DNA from 2 places in the Sphingomonas sp. FW306-05-A genome. Region 2 is predicted to be linked to the other one. Evidence: riboswitches for the same ligand, from Rfam matches in the RefSeq annotation. Region 2 holds a riboswitch; the other holds the start of a gene.
What was found. Region 2 has a riboswitch for thiamine pyrophosphate ahead of thiC (phosphomethylpyrimidine synthase ThiC). Riboswitches for the same ligand answer to the same signal wherever they lie in the genome.
Positions count from the first base shown of each region.

Region 1 (7,986 bases), on a different contig from region 2:
TCAGCCCCATCAGCGCGTGTGATCGTTTCAGCGGCACCACGACGACCGCCCCCGTATCACGCTTGCCCCGCGCCCAGACCAGCCAGCCATACAGGATACCAACGGCGAACACCGCCTGCAGCACCATGTCGGCGTAGAGGCGCACGTCGAGGAACAGCTTGAAATACAGGCCGCACGCGATGAGGTTGAGCGGCCAGCACAGCAGATTGCGCCGTGCCGTCAGCCAGATCGCCAGGAAGCTGACGACGACCGCGACGATCTCCAGCGTCGACATCAACCGCCCGCCGCCGCGCCGACCTGCGCCATGAAATCCTGGCCGGGTGCGGACAGGAACCATTGGGCATGGCCAATGACATACGCGTCCCAGGCATGCATCGCGGCCGCAGGATCCCCCAAGACGCCTGCGAAATACGCGATCTCGGACAGGGCGAATTCGATATGCACCAGCGGCAGCAGTCGAACGACTGTCTCGATCTCGGCGCAGCTCAAGGGCCGGATCGTCGCATAGCCCGCGATCAACGACAGCGCCGCCGCCGGATCGGCGATGGCATCATCGTCGTCACCCAGTCGCAGCCATTCCACCGCCGTCCGCTCGATCGCGGTGGCGAGGTCGTGCAGCGCGCAAGTCCGGTCGGACAATCCGAAGTCGAACACCGTCGCAACCGTGCCGTCCGCAGCCCAGAGCAGATTGGACGGATGCCAATCGTTATGCGTCCAAAGCGAAGGCTGATCGGCAAGGCGCGCCGCCAGCCCTCCCGCCAGTGCTTCGAAAAGCAGCTCCAGTTCCTTGCGCCACGGCAAGGTGGCGAGGAAAGCCGCCAGCGTGGGGCGTGCCGCGACATAGGCCTCTGCCGCCGCCATCGGATCGCTCGCCGGCAGGATGGTGAAGCTCGCGACCAGCGGTTGCACCGTGCGCGCCGGCGCGGCGAACGCGCGGGACGCCTGATGCACCTGGGCAAGCGCGACACCCGCCGCGTGCGCGTGGCCATAGGACAGGAACGGGGTCCAGGACGGCCTGTCCCGATACAGGTCGGCCCCGGTCGCGCGACGCTGAAGCTCGAAGGTCCCCTCGCCCATTGCCAGGGCGCTGGCACCGTCCGCCGTCCGCATGATTTCGGGCAGCGATATTCCGGCCGCCGCGAGATGCGACACGAACGCATGTTCCTGAGACAGCTCCACCGCGGACCGCACGTGGCGATCATGCCGTTTCAGCAGGAACTGCCCGCGCGTCGTATCGATCAGCGTCGCCGCGGAAAACGGCCGCGGCGAATGCCACAGCAATCGCTCGATACGGCCCGCCGCCGGAAAGCGGGCAAGGACCGCGTCGGCCTCGCCCACCTCGATCATGGGCCAGGCGGGCGTCTCCAACGCGGTGCCCATGCCGTGCACCAGATGCCCGGTGGACGCGGGTGCGGCCTTGGCCATGCTCAGAAGCTACGCGACACGGTCGCGATGACCGCCGCACCGCTGCCGATGTAATAGGCCGGGGCATAGCCCGAAATCACCGTGCCCCCGCTCCCCACGACATCACGTGCGTTGGTGCTGACCGCCTGCACCCCCGCAAGCACGTGCGGATTGGTCACGTTGATCGCGTTAACGCGCAGATCCGTGCGTTTCCCGTCGATCCAGTCGGCCAGATGAACGCCGACCGACAGGTCGAGCGTCGCATAGCCCGCGATCCGCTCGTCGTTCATGAACGTCGCATATTGGGGTCCGAGATACTTGCCCGCGATGCTGCCGAACAAATGCCCGTCATCATAGGTGCCGCCCGCGCCGAACTGGACGCTCGGGCTGGACACCGCATGCTTGCCGCGCGTGGGGAGGAAATCGCCGCCGACCGGCAGATCATCGTCGATCCGCGCGTGCAGATACTCGCCCGAAAGATAGACGCTGACGCCCTTCGCCGGGCGATAATCGATTTCCGCATCGACTCCGTACGTTGTCTGCCCCCCGGCATTGAGCGTCGAGTTCACCTGCGCGCCGCCGACGTCGATCACCGTCGCCAGTTGCCGGTTGCGGAACTTGTAGTGGAAGGCAGTCGCCGATGCGGACAGATTGGGCCCGATGTAGCGATAGCCAAGCTCCTGCGAGACCGAATATTCGTTCTTCAGCGCGTTCGTCCCGCGGGTAGAAACCACGCCGCCGTCATAGCTGTCGTAGAGCGTGAATTCGTTGGGCGTCCGGAAATTGGTCGTGATGTTGGCGAAAATCTGCTGACGATCGCTCAACGCATAATGGATCGCGGCACGCGGCAAGGCGGCGAAACTGTCCTTGCGGACCCGCGTTTGCGGCCCCGGGAGATAGTTGCGACCATTGCGCAGCAAGTTGACGCCCTTGAAACCGGCGTCGAGCGTCAGGCGCGGGGTGAGCGCGATACTGTCGGCGAGGAAGAAGCCCTTGGTCACCGTGACGGTGCGCTGATTCTCATAAGCGAGCAGGCGGCCATCCGCAGTCTGGATCGCCCTGTCGCGGTATCCCCATCGGTCGGTCGGGTTCCCGTCCGGATCGACATTGGTGTACGTCTGCGTGACCCGGTCCGTCCCGTAATCGAACCAAAGGCCGCCCGTGATCCGGTGCATCCCCGCCTGCAACGTCAGCGTGGTGACATTGCCGGTGCGCATCTGGTCGCCGGTGTAATTGCCGAGCACCGTCGCGACGCCATCCACCGCGCCCGGCAGAACGATCGGCTGCGTCAGTTCCTCATTGCCGAGGAAGTTGCCGGTCGTGGCAAGCTGCGTGCCGTACGGCGAATTGCCGTAGCCGAACTGCAAATAGGTCGTGTTGTCGAGCGTCAGCCGGTCGTTCAGTTTGAGATGCACCGGAGCCGACGCATAAAGGTTACGGAACGGGGCCCGGTAAAGCCGCCAGTAATTGGTGTTTCCCGCGGTGTAGCGCGCATCATAGTTGAACCCGCGCCCCTGGGCCTGCCAGTCGGCGAGTGTCGGGCTGGGATAGCTCGATGCATTGGCGTTGTTGTACGACAGCGCCAGGCTGGCGCGGTTGCCGTCGCCCCAGTCACGCAGCAGCTTGGCGTCGACATGCTGGCGCGTGTCGAAGCCAGCCCCGCGCCAATTGTCCGCGCGTGTGTACGAATAGGAAACGAACGCCTTCACGCCCGTCCGCCCGATCTCACCCGTATCGACCCGTGCGAACACCCGCCGCGCATCGTACGAGCCGAGCGACACGTCGAGCAGTGCTTGCGGCGCGGCCTTGGGGTCGTCGAGCGTCAGCGACAGTAGCCCGCCTGCCCCGCCCACGGTCGGGGAATCAATGTCCACCGACCCTTGCGCCAGGGTGATCGTGCGCAGGTTGCCCGGGTCGGCGAACTGCGACGGATACGCGTAATAATAGCCAATATCGTTCTGCGGCGCGCCTTCCATCAGGACGCCGATCTGATCCTGCCCCAGCCCGCGCAGCGTCAGGCTCGAACTCGTCGACAGGCCGTACGGGTCGCTCGATGCCACATTTGCGCCCGGCAACAGGTTGACGAGCTGGAACGCATTCAGCGTCGGGGCCTGCTTGACGATGAAGTCGGCAGAAATCTCACTCACCGCCTTGGGGGCGGTCTGGTCGGGCAACAGTCCTTCGGGATCGCGGTGTCCGGTGACGCGAATGTCCGCGGTGTCTTCGGTGGTCTGTTGTGCCCATGCGGATGCCGGCACCGTCAGAAGCACCGCCGTCAGCACCAACGCCCTGCGCCGGCTCCTCAACCCATCATACGAAATCATTGCTGGCATTGTCTTACGTCCACTCCACACGGAAGGACGACGGACGTTCCGCCAACCCTCCCTACGCCGGTATCAGCCGGATCAGGTTCAGCGGGTCATGGGCTGCAGCCCACCTCTCAGCCGCGCGTCAGCGGCCCCCCGGGGATAGCGCCTTCTAGGCGATCCGATCGCGTGTGCAAACAGGGATTGATGGCCCCACGGTCGCCCCTCTCCGAGCCGGCACGGACTTTGGCCGGATAGGCGTGGTGATGAAGCCTCTGCGGCCCCACGTCTCGGACGACAACAACAAGACAGCTGGCACTGGCACTATTCGCACAGAACAGGTAGCGTTTGCAGATTAAGGCGTTGCGGGCGGCAAAGGTTGTTGCAATACCTTGGTCAAGATCAGTCGATCGCCAAACAGGGCGGCACGAACACTTCAGGGAGAGCATGATGAAACGCATAGCAGCAGCGTTGTTGATGGCCGGTATTTCGGCCTTCCCGCTTGGTGCGCAGACAGTTGCGCCGTCCATTTCCGAAGACTTCAAGCCGTCATCGCTCAACCAACCCGGACAGCAATACCCGCAGGTGAACTCGCAAGGCTATGCGCGTTTCCGGATCGTCGCGCCGGAGGCTACAGCCGTGAAGGTCAGCCTCGGGTTGGGCGGACGCGGCGGTACCGTTCTTGCCAAGGCACCCGATGGCACCTGGATCGGCACGTCGGAAGGTCCGCTCGACGAAGGCTTTCACTATTACCACGTCACCGTGGATGGCGGCACGTTCAACGACCCAGGCGCGCTGAACTTCTATGGATCGACCCGCTGGGAAAGCGGGATCGAGATACCGGCGCATGATGCCGATTTCTACGCGCTGAAGGACGTGCCGCATGGCCGGGTCGAGCAGATCCTGTTCCCGTCGCCGAGTACGGGCACGCCACGTCGCGCCTTGGTCTACACGCCCCCCGGTTACGGGGACAAGCCGCAGACCCGCTACCCCGTCTTGTACCTCCAGCACGGCTGGGGCGAAGACGAGACCGCATGGAGCAACCAGGGCCATGCAAACCTGATCATGGACAATCTGGTCGCGGAGAAAAAGTCGCTGCCCTTCATCATCGTGATGACCTACGGCATGACGAACGAGATCAAACCCGGCAGCCCGGGCGGGCTTGCGAGCTTCGACATCCGGCCCTTCCAGACGGTGCTGCTGAACGAACTGGTTCCGTATGTCGACCGCACCTACCGGACCGTTGCCGATGCGCGACATCGGGCGATGGCGGGCCTGTCGATGGGCGGCTTCGAGACGAAGCTGATCGCGCCCAAGAACCTCGACACGTTCGCCTATATCGGGCTGTTGAGCGGCGGCACGGTCGGGATGGACGACGTCGGCGCAACGCCGGGGTTCAAGGACAAGGTGAAGTTGGTGTTCGTCAGCTTCGGCAGTCGTGAACTCGAAGGCAACCGCCCGCCCGCGCCCGGCGGCGGCCCCCGCCCCGATCCGCGCGCGAATGCGGCAGCGATCAAGGCCGCCGGGATTAACAGTGCGTTCTACGTTTCGCCCAACACGGCGCACGAGTTCCTGACGTGGCGCCGCAGCTTGCACGAGATGGCCCCGCTGCTGTTCCGGGATTGAGGGTTCGCGCGACAGGCCGGTCAGCGGCGTTGCGATTGGGGTGCCCCCTCTTCTTGCCCCTTCCCTTTAGGGGAGGGGTCGGGGGTGGGGCGGTGCCTCGCAGAGAAGTAGGTCCTGCTGAACTTCCCCACCCCAACCCCTCCCCCGAGGGGGAGGGGCTTTAGTTGCGGTCGGGGTGCCCCCTCTTCTTGCCCCTCCCCTTCAGGGGAGGGGTTGGGGTGGGGCGGTGCCTCGCAGAGAATTGGGTTCTGCTGGACTTCCCACCCCAACCCCTCCCCCGATGGGGAGGGGCTTATGTTGAGGTTGGCGTGATCCCTTCTTCTTGCCCCTCCCCTTCAGGGGAGGGGTCGGGGGTGGGGGCGGTGCCTCGCAGAGAATTGGGTTCTGCTGGACTGCCCCACCCCAACCCCTCCCCCGAGGGGGAGGGGCTTTAGGTACGCCAGATCCCGCCCCCGCATTCTCCCCGCAAGGACCCCGCAATCTCTTCGGGCGTGCCAAAGGCGTAGCGGCTCGGTACCATGCCCCATGCAGCGCCCACGAACGACGATCCGCCAACTCAGCTACTTCGTCGCGCTCGCCGAAGCCGGCAGCTTCACGCGTGCCGCCGAGCGGATGGGGGTGTCCCAGCCATCGCTCTCGCAACAGATCCGCGCGCTGGAGACGATCCTCGGTGCACCGCTGTTCGAGCGCGGTGGTCCCGCGATCCTGACCCCGCTCGGGCGTGAACTGCTGGAGCGGGCGCGGCGGATCCTGTTCGATCTGGTCGACCTGGAAGACGTCCGTGCGGCGTCGGCCGACGCGCTGGTCGGCACGATCCGGCTGGGCGTGTCGCCGACGCTCGGCGCCTATCTGCTCCCCGGCCTTGTCGCGCGGCTGCACCGCGAACATCCGACGCTGCGGATTCACGTGCGCGAAGGGCTCCCCTCTGCGCTGACGGCAGGCCTCACGGCCGGGGATCACGACCTGATCCTCGCGCAGTTACCCGTTGCAGGGCGCGGCTTCCACAGCGAGCGCCTGTTCCGCGAGCCGCTGTATCTGGCGATGGCCGCCGATCATCCGTTCAGCCAGAAGACGTCCGTGACCGTCGGCGATCTGGCGGGGCAAAACCTCCTGACGCTCGTCGCGGACTATCGCCTGGCGCAACAGGTCGCCGTGATTGCCGAAGAGGTCGGCGCGGTCGTGCTCAACGATTATGAAGGCACCAGCCTCGACGCGATCCGGCAGATGGCCGGGATGGGCATGGGTCTCGCGCTGCTGCCGAACCTCTACGTCCGCCAGGAAATCCGCGACGGTGACGACGTGGTCGTGCGCCCCTTTGCGGGCGGCCGGCCGTATCGCGAAATCGGCCTGCTGTGGCGTACGGGTGCCGGTCGGGCACCCGCCTATAAGTTGATTGCCGACATGTTGCGTGCGGTCGTCCGATAGGTATATCCTATCGGAAGTATAGCTTACCCATTCTTGCGCCAATAGCCCGCCGGAACGATCCTGTGTCCGGGGTCAGTTAGGACGGATGATGGACGCGGCAGGAAAACGGATCGGTTGGCGCGAAGCGGCGGGGTGGCTGGCGGAGATCGTCGGGCCCGACATGCCCTATCTGCGGCTTGCGATGGTCTATGGCCTTGCGATCAGCCTGTTGTCGCTGGCGACCCCGATCTCGGTCCAGTTGCTGATCAACAGCGTCGCCAACACCGCCCTCCCCGCCCCGCTCTGGACGCTGGCCGGGCTGCTCCTTCTGCTGCTGCTGTTCGTCGCCGGGCTGAGCGCGCTCCGCTTCTGGATCATGGCGCTGTTCGAGCGGCGCTTCTTCGCGCGCGTGGTTGCCGAGATCACGCAGCGCGCGGTTCATGCGCAGAACCCGTTCTTCGCTGACCAGAATCGCGGTGACCTGTTCAACCGCTATTTCGACCTGGTCGTGGTGCAGAAGGCGATCCCGAGCCTGGTGATCGGCGGCTTCACCATTCTGCTGCAATCCGCGGTCGGGCTGGTGATCACCAGTTTTTATCACCCGTTCTTCCTGGCGTTCAACGCGCTGCTGATCCTACTGGTGCTCGCGATCTGGTTGCTGTGGTCGCGCGGATCGATCCGCTCGGCGGTCGCGCTCAGCCATGCCAAGCATGACGCCGCGCGCTGGCTGGAAAGCGTCGGCGGGTCGAACGGTTTTTACAAGTCGAGCCGTCATCTCGATTTCGCTATGGATCGCTCCGAAGCGGTGACCGCAACCTATATCGACCGGCATCGCCGCTATTTCCGCTACAGCTTTGCGCAGACGGTCGCCTTCCTGCTGCTCTATGCGTTCGCCAGCGCCGCGCTGCTCGCGCTTGGGGGCAACCTGATCCTGCGGGGCGAACTGTCGATCGGCCAGCTCGTCGCCGCCGAGCTGATCCTGAGCGGCGTCTTTTACGGCATCTCGCAGCTCGGCTGGTATCTCGACACGCTGTACGACCTCGTCGCGAGCGCCGAGGAACTGTCGCTGGTGTTCGCGATCCCACAGGAACACGCCGTCGCCGCGGCGGGACAGGCGCCGGCGGACGGCGCAGTCCGGCTCGAGGGCGTCGCGATCGAGGACGCCCGTTTCGATTTCGCGGTCGCTGCAGGCGAACAGCTCGTCACGCTGGCGGACGGGGGTGCCGAGCGACTGCTGGCGATGGTG
Region 1 is NZ_JBYSXN010000001.1:1,814,678-1,822,663, forward strand. Features, by position in the region: gene pnuC (nicotinamide riboside transporter PnuC) at 1-274, opposite strand, end outside; gene AC3WJR_RS08150 (phosphotransferase enzyme family protein) at 274-1,425, opposite strand; gene AC3WJR_RS08155 (TonB-dependent receptor) at 1,428-3,737, opposite strand; TPP riboswitch at 3,770-3,879, opposite strand; gene AC3WJR_RS08160 (alpha/beta hydrolase-fold protein) at 4,161-5,336, shown strand; gene AC3WJR_RS08165 (hydrogen peroxide-inducible genes activator) at 5,862-6,761, shown strand; gene AC3WJR_RS08170 (ABC transporter transmembrane domain-containing protein) at 6,850-7,986, shown strand, end outside.
Region 1: linked by a shared signal. The riboswitch ahead of AC3WJR_RS08155 (TonB-dependent receptor) and the one ahead of thiC (phosphomethylpyrimidine synthase ThiC) in region 2 are both predicted to bind thiamine pyrophosphate.

Region 2 (7,986 bases):
TGTCGACTTCTGCCTCACCCTCTTTCTGGGCGGCTGACTTTGCCGTTATATCCACCGCGATTTTCCTTGTTCTGGCGCAGCTTACTCGATTTTCCTCGTTCCTCCTAAGGATAGTTTCAAGGGTGTAACGATGCCGTTATTGGCGCTTCCTTTGTGTCGGTCGCGCTTTTGGAAGGTTTGATTGCCATGAGGCCAAATGGTCTTGTCGCGGGAGCGTCAGAGCCGGACGCTGCCCACCCTTGCGTTGCCGCGCAGAGCAACGGCCTATCGCGCCTAGGACTCCCGGGCTCCTGCTTTCACAGGAGCCCGCAGAAGTCTTGTACAAGGCCGGGGCGACGGACGGGCGCGCTTACTCCGCCGGCAGGTAAATCTCCCCGCCCTTCTCCCGGAAGGTTTCACTCATCGCCGCCATTCCGGCCTCCGCATCGGCATGCGTCGTGCCCTTGGCGAACGCCGCGCGGTCCGCGTCGACCGCCTGCCCCGCGCCCGCCGCGAGGAAGCCGTCCGCCGGGCCGTTCTGCTTCGCCGCAAAGTCGCGCACTTCCTGCGTGATCTTCATCGAACAGAATTTCGGCCCGCACATCGAGCAGAAATGCGCGGTCTTGGCGCCTTCTGCGGGGAGCGTCTGGTCGTGGTACTGCTCGGCGGTGTCCGGGTCCAACGACAGGTTGAACTGGTCGCGCCAGCGGAAGTCGAAGCGCGCGCGCGACAGGGCGTCGTCGCGCATCTTGGCCGCCGGGTGGCCCTTCGCGAGATCGGCGGCGTGCGCGGCGAGCTTGTAGGTCACCACGCCGACCTTGACGTCGTCGCGGTCGGGGAGGCCCAGATGCTCCTTGGGCGTGACGTAACAAAGCATCGCGGTGCCGTACCAACCGATCATCGCGGCACCGATTCCGCTGGTGATATGATCGTAGCCCGGCGCAATATCGGTGGTGAGCGGCCCGAGCGTGTAGAACGGCGCCTCGCCGCACACTTCGAGCTGCTTTTCCATATTCTCCTTGATCTTGTGCATCGGCACATGGCCGGGGCCCTCGATCATCACCTGGACGTCGCTCTTCCACGCGCGGTGGGTGAGTTCGCCCAAGGTGTAGAGCTCGCTGAACTGCGCTTCGTCGTTGGCGTCGGCGATCGAGCCGGGGCGGAGACCATCACCGAGCGAATAGGCGATGTCATAGGCCTGCATGATCTCGGTGATCTCGTCGAAGCGTTCGTAGAGGAAGCTCTCCTTGTGGTGCGCGAGGCACCATTTCGCCATGATCGACCCGCCGCGCGAGACGATCCCGGTGACGCGCTTGGCGGTCATCGGTATATAGGCGAGCCGCACGCCCGCGTGGATCGTGAAGTAATCGACGCCCTGTTCGGCCTGCTCGATCAGCGTGTCGCGGAAGATCTCCCAGGTCAGGTCCTCGGCGACGCCGCCGACCTTCTCGAGCGCCTGATAGATCGGCACGGTGCCGATCGGGACGGGCGAATTGCGCAGGATCCATTCGCGCGTGTCGTGAATGTTGCGGCCCGTCGAGAGGTCCATCACCGTGTCCGCGCCCCAGCGGATCGACCAGACCATCTTGTCGACTTCCGCCGCGACGTTCGATGCGACCGCGGAGTTGCCGATGTTGGCGTTGATCTTGACGAGGAAGTTGCGCCCGATCGCCATCGGCTCGGATTCGGGGTGGTTGACGTTGTTGGGGATGATCGCACGGCCGCGCGCGATTTCGTCGCGGACGAATTCTGGGGTGACATAATCGGGGATCGACGCGCCGAACGATTCACCGTCGCGGATCAGTTTCTCCTTCGCCGCCGCGCGACCGAGATTCTCGCGGATCGCGACATATTCCATCTCGGGGGTGATGATTCCGCGGCGCGCGTAATGCATCTGGCTGACGTTCGCGCCTGCCTTGGCGCGAAGCGGACGCTTGATGACGTTGGGATATTGCGGGACGCCCGCCGAGCGATCGGGGCCGGTGAGGCCATTGTCCTCGGGGCGGATTTCGCGCGCGTCATAGGATCCGACGTCGCCGCGCGCGAGGATCCAGTCGCGACGGAGCTGCGGGAGCCCCTGGTTGATGTCGATCTGCGCGCGGGGGTCGGTGTACGGGCCGGACGTGTCGTAGACGCGCAAGGGCGGCTCCAGCGCGGACGGATCAAGCATGATCTCGCGCATCGCGACGCCCGCGCCGGGGATGTTGGCGTGCGGCACATGGATCTTGCGGCTGCCACGGATCGCTCCGGTGGTGACGCCAATTTCGGTGCGGGCAGGAATGTCGGCCATTGTATCGCTCCTCAAATCGGACGAGCGACAACGGAACCCGGGCGTGGACACCGCTCCCTCCCTCCGCCCGTGCTAACGGGATCAGGTTCAAACGGGTCGTAGCTTCAGCTACCTCTCAGCTGCTCTGGCGCAGCCCCCCGGGGAATATTGGTATGTGTACGCGCTCGTTCGCGCGTTGAAAAGAGGCCTCAGCTGGCGGCGCTGGTCTTGATCGTGCCGTTGATGCCCGCGGGGAAGAAGCCCCCGCCGACGACCGCGTTGCGGTTGAGATAGACGACGTTGAGCACCTGCCCCGGCGTGCGGCTGAAGGTGATGCCGTTGGCATCGGTCGGCACGAGGTTGGCCGTCGTGCCGTCGCCGATCCCCTGGTCGAGGTCGCTCGACCCGTCGAGGCTGTCACGTGCGTCGCTGATCGCGTTCGCGCTGGCGCGCAAGGACGGCGTCGCGATCCCCTTGCTGTACAGGACGGTGCGGATCAGCCCGGCGTGGTACGCCTCGGTCGCGAGGATCCCCGCGGCGGCGTCGATCAGCAGGCTCTGCGCGATTAGCGGCGCTGCACCCTTATAGGCGGTGACGCCGACGTCCTCGAAGATGAACGCCGCGAGCAGGAAATTCTCGTCGCTGGCATAGGGGTCGAAGGTGCCGGTCTCGCCAACGAGGCCCGCCGCGCGCGCCGCCAAGGTGAACGCGCCGTTCGCGCCACCGTCGATGTTGATCGCGGGCTGCGCGACGGTCGAGGTGCCGAGCACCGAGCGCAGGAACGCGACGTGCGCGACTTCGTCCGCGGCGATCTCGCGCGCATATTCGCGCACGATCGGATCGGTGAAGGTGACAGCACGCCCGCCGGTTACCGACCCTTGCGTGCCGCTACCGGTCAGCAGCGCAGCGGGAAGCCCCGCGCCCGTCACCGCGAAGCTGTAGAATTGCGCCTCGAGATATTCGAGGTTGAGCGCGAAGTTGAACGTATCCTGGTCCTTCAGCACGTCGGTCGACGCGGGACTGGGGGTCGCGGTCGCGGTTCCGGTCGGCGTGGGGGTCGGGGTGATCGTGCTGTCGGTGTTGGTCGCCCCGCAGGCGGCGAGCAACGCGCCGCCGCCGACCGCGACCGAGGCGGCCCCGGCGCTGCGGAGGAACTGGCGACGGGCGTCGCGGCGGCGATCGCTCGCGTCGATCGCGTGCAGGAGAAGGTCGCTATCGATCACTGGAAACACTCCGGTACGGGCGCGAAAAAGGAAGAAAGCATCGTGCGGGCGTCAGTTGGTGGCGCTGGTGGCGATCGAGCCGTTGACGCCATTGGGGAAGAAGCCCCCCTTCGCGACCGGCAAGGTGCTGAGATACAGGATGTTGAGCACGTTGCCCGTGGCGCGGCCGAACGCGAGGCCATCCTGCGCGGTCGGCACGATGTTGGACGCGGTCAGACCGTTGAGCGCGGGCGCCTGGCTGTTCGCGATCGTCACCGGGGAAATGCCCTGGTCGAAGTCGCTGACCCCGTCGAGCGCGTCGCGCGTGTTCGAGATCGCATCCGCATTGGTGCGCAGGCTCGGGGTCGTCAGACCCTTGGTGTAGAGCACGGTGCGGATGATCGACGCATGATACGCCTCCGCCGCGAGGATGCCGGCGGCGGCCTCGAGATAGACCTTGCTGGTCAGCAGCGACGATGCGCCGCGATAGGCGGTGACGCCGACGTCCTCGAACAGGAACGCCGCCTGGAGGAACGCCTCGTCGCTTGCATAAGGGTCGAAGGCGGCCCCCGCCGCGACGATCTTGGCGGCCTGCGCGGCGACGCTGAAGGCGCTCGTCGCAGTCGAGCCGATGTCGATCGCGGGCTGCGCGACCGCTGCGGTGCCGAGCTGTGCGCGGAGGAAAGTGACGTGCGCGATTTCGTCCTGCGCGATCTCACGCGCATATTGCGCGACGACCGGATCGGTGAAGGTGACTTGCCGCCCGCCGCTGACCGCGCCCTGCGTGGTCGTGCTCGCGCTGCCCGGGGTCAGCAGCGCGTTGGGGAGGCCGGTGCCAAAGGCAGCGAAGGAATAGAATTGCGCCTCGAGATATTCGAGGTTGAGCGCGAAATTGAGGATCGCAGCGTCGTTGTTGCTCGCCTGCGCAAACGCATTGCTGCCGACCGCGACCGCAGTCGCGCCGACCGCGGCGATGGCACCGGCGCCCAGCGCGGTGCGGAAGAACTCGCGCCGTTCGCTGCGGCGTTCTGCTCGCGAATCAAGCCGTTCGATCAGCTGTTGGTCGGTATCGGTCATCGCAGCGAAGCCTTCATCCTGGAAACACGCCAAGCGTTCGGGCTTGCGTGGCACCGTGCGGCGCGCGACGCAAGCCACGAATGGCGCTCCGGCGCGACGGTTGGTCGCGCCGGAGGAGTCGCTGCGGGAGTCGTCGGCTCAGAAGGTGTAGGCGACGCCGGCTGCGCCGACCCACTGGTTACGCGAGCCCGCGATCCGCACGATCGGGGCATCCGCGAAGCTGCCGAGCGTGCGCGAATAGGTGCCGCCCGCGACGACCTTGAAGCCGTGGAGCAAGTCGCCGGTCAGCGAATAGGTTGCCAGACCGCCGACCGAATAGTTCTTCCAGCCCTTGCCGGTGCTGTAGGTCGGCAGGCCGCTGGCGAGGCTCTGCGCCGGCGTGATGCTGAAGTAGGTCGCGCCGTAGCCGCTCTCGACATATTGCGCGGTGCCGAACAGCGCGACCGCGGCCTTGCGGCTGAGCGGGGTCAGATAATTGATCGACGGCTGCAGGATGCTCGACTTGTGGACGTTGTTGACGTCGTGGCGCATGCTCAGCGAGACCGACAGCTTGTCGTACGGGCTGGTGATGACGCCGGTCTTGCCCAGGCCGACATAGCCGCCGAGTTCGATCGCGGTGCCGGTCTTGCCGAGCGCGCGGACACGGCGGTCATCGATAACGCTCGGGGCCTGGCGATCGAAGTTGACCACGCCGATCGGGCCGAACTGGATGTCCCAGCGCTGGCCGGGCTGGTTGCGCGCGAGATCGAGGCTGGCGCGGTTGCCGATGACCGAGAAGTTGAAGCCCTTGACCGTACCGATCACGACGGGTGCCGGAACGACGCGATAGTCGTTCGACCCGTCATAATCCGGCAGATATGCCGCGCCGATGCCGACCGTCACCGTGTCCTTGTTGAAATCGTCCGCGATCTGGTTGTTGTCGGCGGGGATCGGTGCCGCATCCTGCGCGAAAGCGGGCGCTGCGGTGGCGAGCAACAGGACGGTTGCAGCGGCGAAGATGGAACGATGAGTCACGGGCGGCTCCGGAATACTGGAAGTGGGGCAAGACGAGGATCGGATACGAAACGCGTATTGTGTCGGGCGCGTAACGCGATGCCTTATGTTTGTTTCCGTGCGATCGGGGTCAGAGCAGATATCGCATCCGCACCTGTTGCCGATCTGCATCACTCGACAGCGTGAAGCGGGCGGCAGCGAAGCGCGGCGGACCGAAAGTTACCGACGGATTGCGCGAGAAACCAAAGCCTTCGCGCGGAATTCCGGCGAATGTGTCGAGCTTGTGATTGTTGTTCTCGTCATGGATCACCGCGACCGCATAATTACCGTGCGGCAGACCATCGAAATGGATGCTGGTCATGGTGGCGGGGATCGAGCGGGTGGTCGCGCGAGCATCGTCGACGCAGGCGGGAAAATTGTCGGGGTCGGCGGTCAGGCAGACGCGGACCATCCCCTTGGCCGAGCGCATGTGCGAGACATCGACCGCGAGCTCACTGGTCCCGACCGCCCCCGGCAAGACCGTGAGCAGCACTGCCCCGGCGACCGCGGTCGACGCCAGCTTTCGCATGTTCGCGCGCAAAATTCCCGACGCCGCGGTCGGTGCCGCAGACGCGGTCCCAGAAACGGAAGTAGAGGCCATAATTCCCTCGGTACAGTTCATGGTGTCGCTGATGATGGCTCGCAGTGATGAGCCACTGCCCCAATGGACCCCGCCACATGAACGCAGGAAACATTTCCCACCCCATGTGGTTGGTGACCCCCATAACCGTCATGATCGTGAGCACCAACCCAAGTGCGCCGACATGAATTGGAATCACGAAGACCAGTAGCGGAATTATCACAGCGCCGCTGATCGCCTCGATCGGATGGAACGCCATCGCCGCCCAGGCGGTCGGCGGGCGGCTTTCGTGATGCGTCGCATGCGCCAGCTTGAACGCGCGCGGCTCGTGCATCCAGCGATGCGTCCAGTAGAACCACGTGTCGTGCGCGACGAGGTAGAGCAGCACCGATAGGGGGAGATACCAGAGCGGATAGGCGTGCAGGTCCTGATAGACCAATGTCCAGCCGTGGTTCTGCCAGCCCCAGGCGATCACGCCCGCAGGAATGCCGTAGATCGCGGCGGAGACGATGCTCCACCAGATCTCGCGGCGAATCTGCGGGTTCATGCCGCGATAGAGGCCGGGATAGCGCAACCGTGTCGCCGCCGCGAACGCGCCTGACACGATCAGGTAGCGCACCGCGACGATCAACGACATGACCAGCGCGGACGCGAGAATGGCTAGAACGATCGACATGGCGGCTTCTATAGCGGTCGTGGGGGCTTCGACCTAGCCAAGATCGTTCGATCCCGAGTCCCAACCTCTTCCCCGGCCTTCGCCGGGGAAGTGCGAGAGAGGCTGTGCCCGCACCCGTTCCTTCGATGCGATCCCCGCTTGCGCGCGGTACAGGATCGGTTACCCGCTGATGTATGGCGACCACATTCCACTGCGACATTGCGATCGTCGGCGCTGGCCTTGCGGGCGGTCTGATCGCGCTCGCGCTCAAGCGGCGGCATCCGGCGCTCGACGTCCGGCTGATCGATTCAGCGGCCACGGTCGGGGGGAATCATCTCTGGTCGTTCTTCGCCAGCGACATCGACGAAGCGGATCGCTGGATCGTCGCGCCGCTGATCAGTTACGGCTGGCGCAGTTACGACGTCGCCTTCCCCGGGCATGAGCGCCACATCACCGCGCCTTATTATTCGATCGAGTCGGAACGGCTGGATACGCTGGTCCGCGCCGCCCTGCCCGATGCCGGGTTGATGCTGGGGCGCGCCGTCCAGGACGTCAGCGCGATCACCGTTGAGTTCGTCGACGGCGACCGGATCGAAGCCAAGGGCGTGATCGATGCGCGCGGCGCGGGCGACCTGTCGCAGCTCGATTGCGGCTGGCAGAAATTCGTCGGGCGCGAACTGCGGTTGAGCGAACCGCATGACGACCCCCGCCCGATGGTGATGGATGCGCGCGTGCCGCAGTTCGACGGCTATCGCTTCGTCTATTGCCTGCCGTTTGCGGCGACGCGGATGTTCGTCGAGGATACCTATTACAGCGACACCCCCGATCTCGACCAGGCACTGGTGGCGGATCGGCTGCACGAGTACGTCGCCGCGCGCGGATGGCAGGTCGAACAGGCCGCGCGCGAGGAAGCGGGCGTGCTGCCCGTGACGATGGGGGGCGATTTCGAGGGATACTGGCGCTCGACCGGGACCGGCAACGCCAAGGCGGGGATGCGCGCGGGGCTGTTCCACCCGACGACGGGCTATTCGCTGCCCGATGCGGTGCGCACCGCATCGCTGATTGCGCGGACTCGCGACCTCTCCGGCGCGGGGCTGCGCGATCTGACCCATGGGTTCGCGCGCGCGACGTGGCAGCACCGCGGGTTCTATCGTATGCTCGACAAGATGCTGTTCCGCGCGGCCGAGCCCGA
Region 2 is NZ_JBYSXN010000002.1:1,398,215-1,406,200, forward strand. Features, by position in the region: gene AC3WJR_RS15260 (HWE histidine kinase domain-containing protein) at 1-55, opposite strand, end outside; gene thiC (phosphomethylpyrimidine synthase ThiC) at 350-2,269, opposite strand; TPP riboswitch at 2,311-2,419, opposite strand; gene AC3WJR_RS15270 (ferritin-like domain-containing protein) at 2,458-3,471, opposite strand; gene AC3WJR_RS15275 (ferritin-like domain-containing protein) at 3,523-4,527, opposite strand; gene AC3WJR_RS15280 (MipA/OmpV family protein) at 4,666-5,541, opposite strand; gene AC3WJR_RS15285 (DUF2141 domain-containing protein) at 5,651-6,088, opposite strand; gene AC3WJR_RS15290 (sterol desaturase family protein) at 6,012-6,815, opposite strand; gene crtY (lycopene beta-cyclase CrtY) at 6,989-7,986, shown strand, end outside.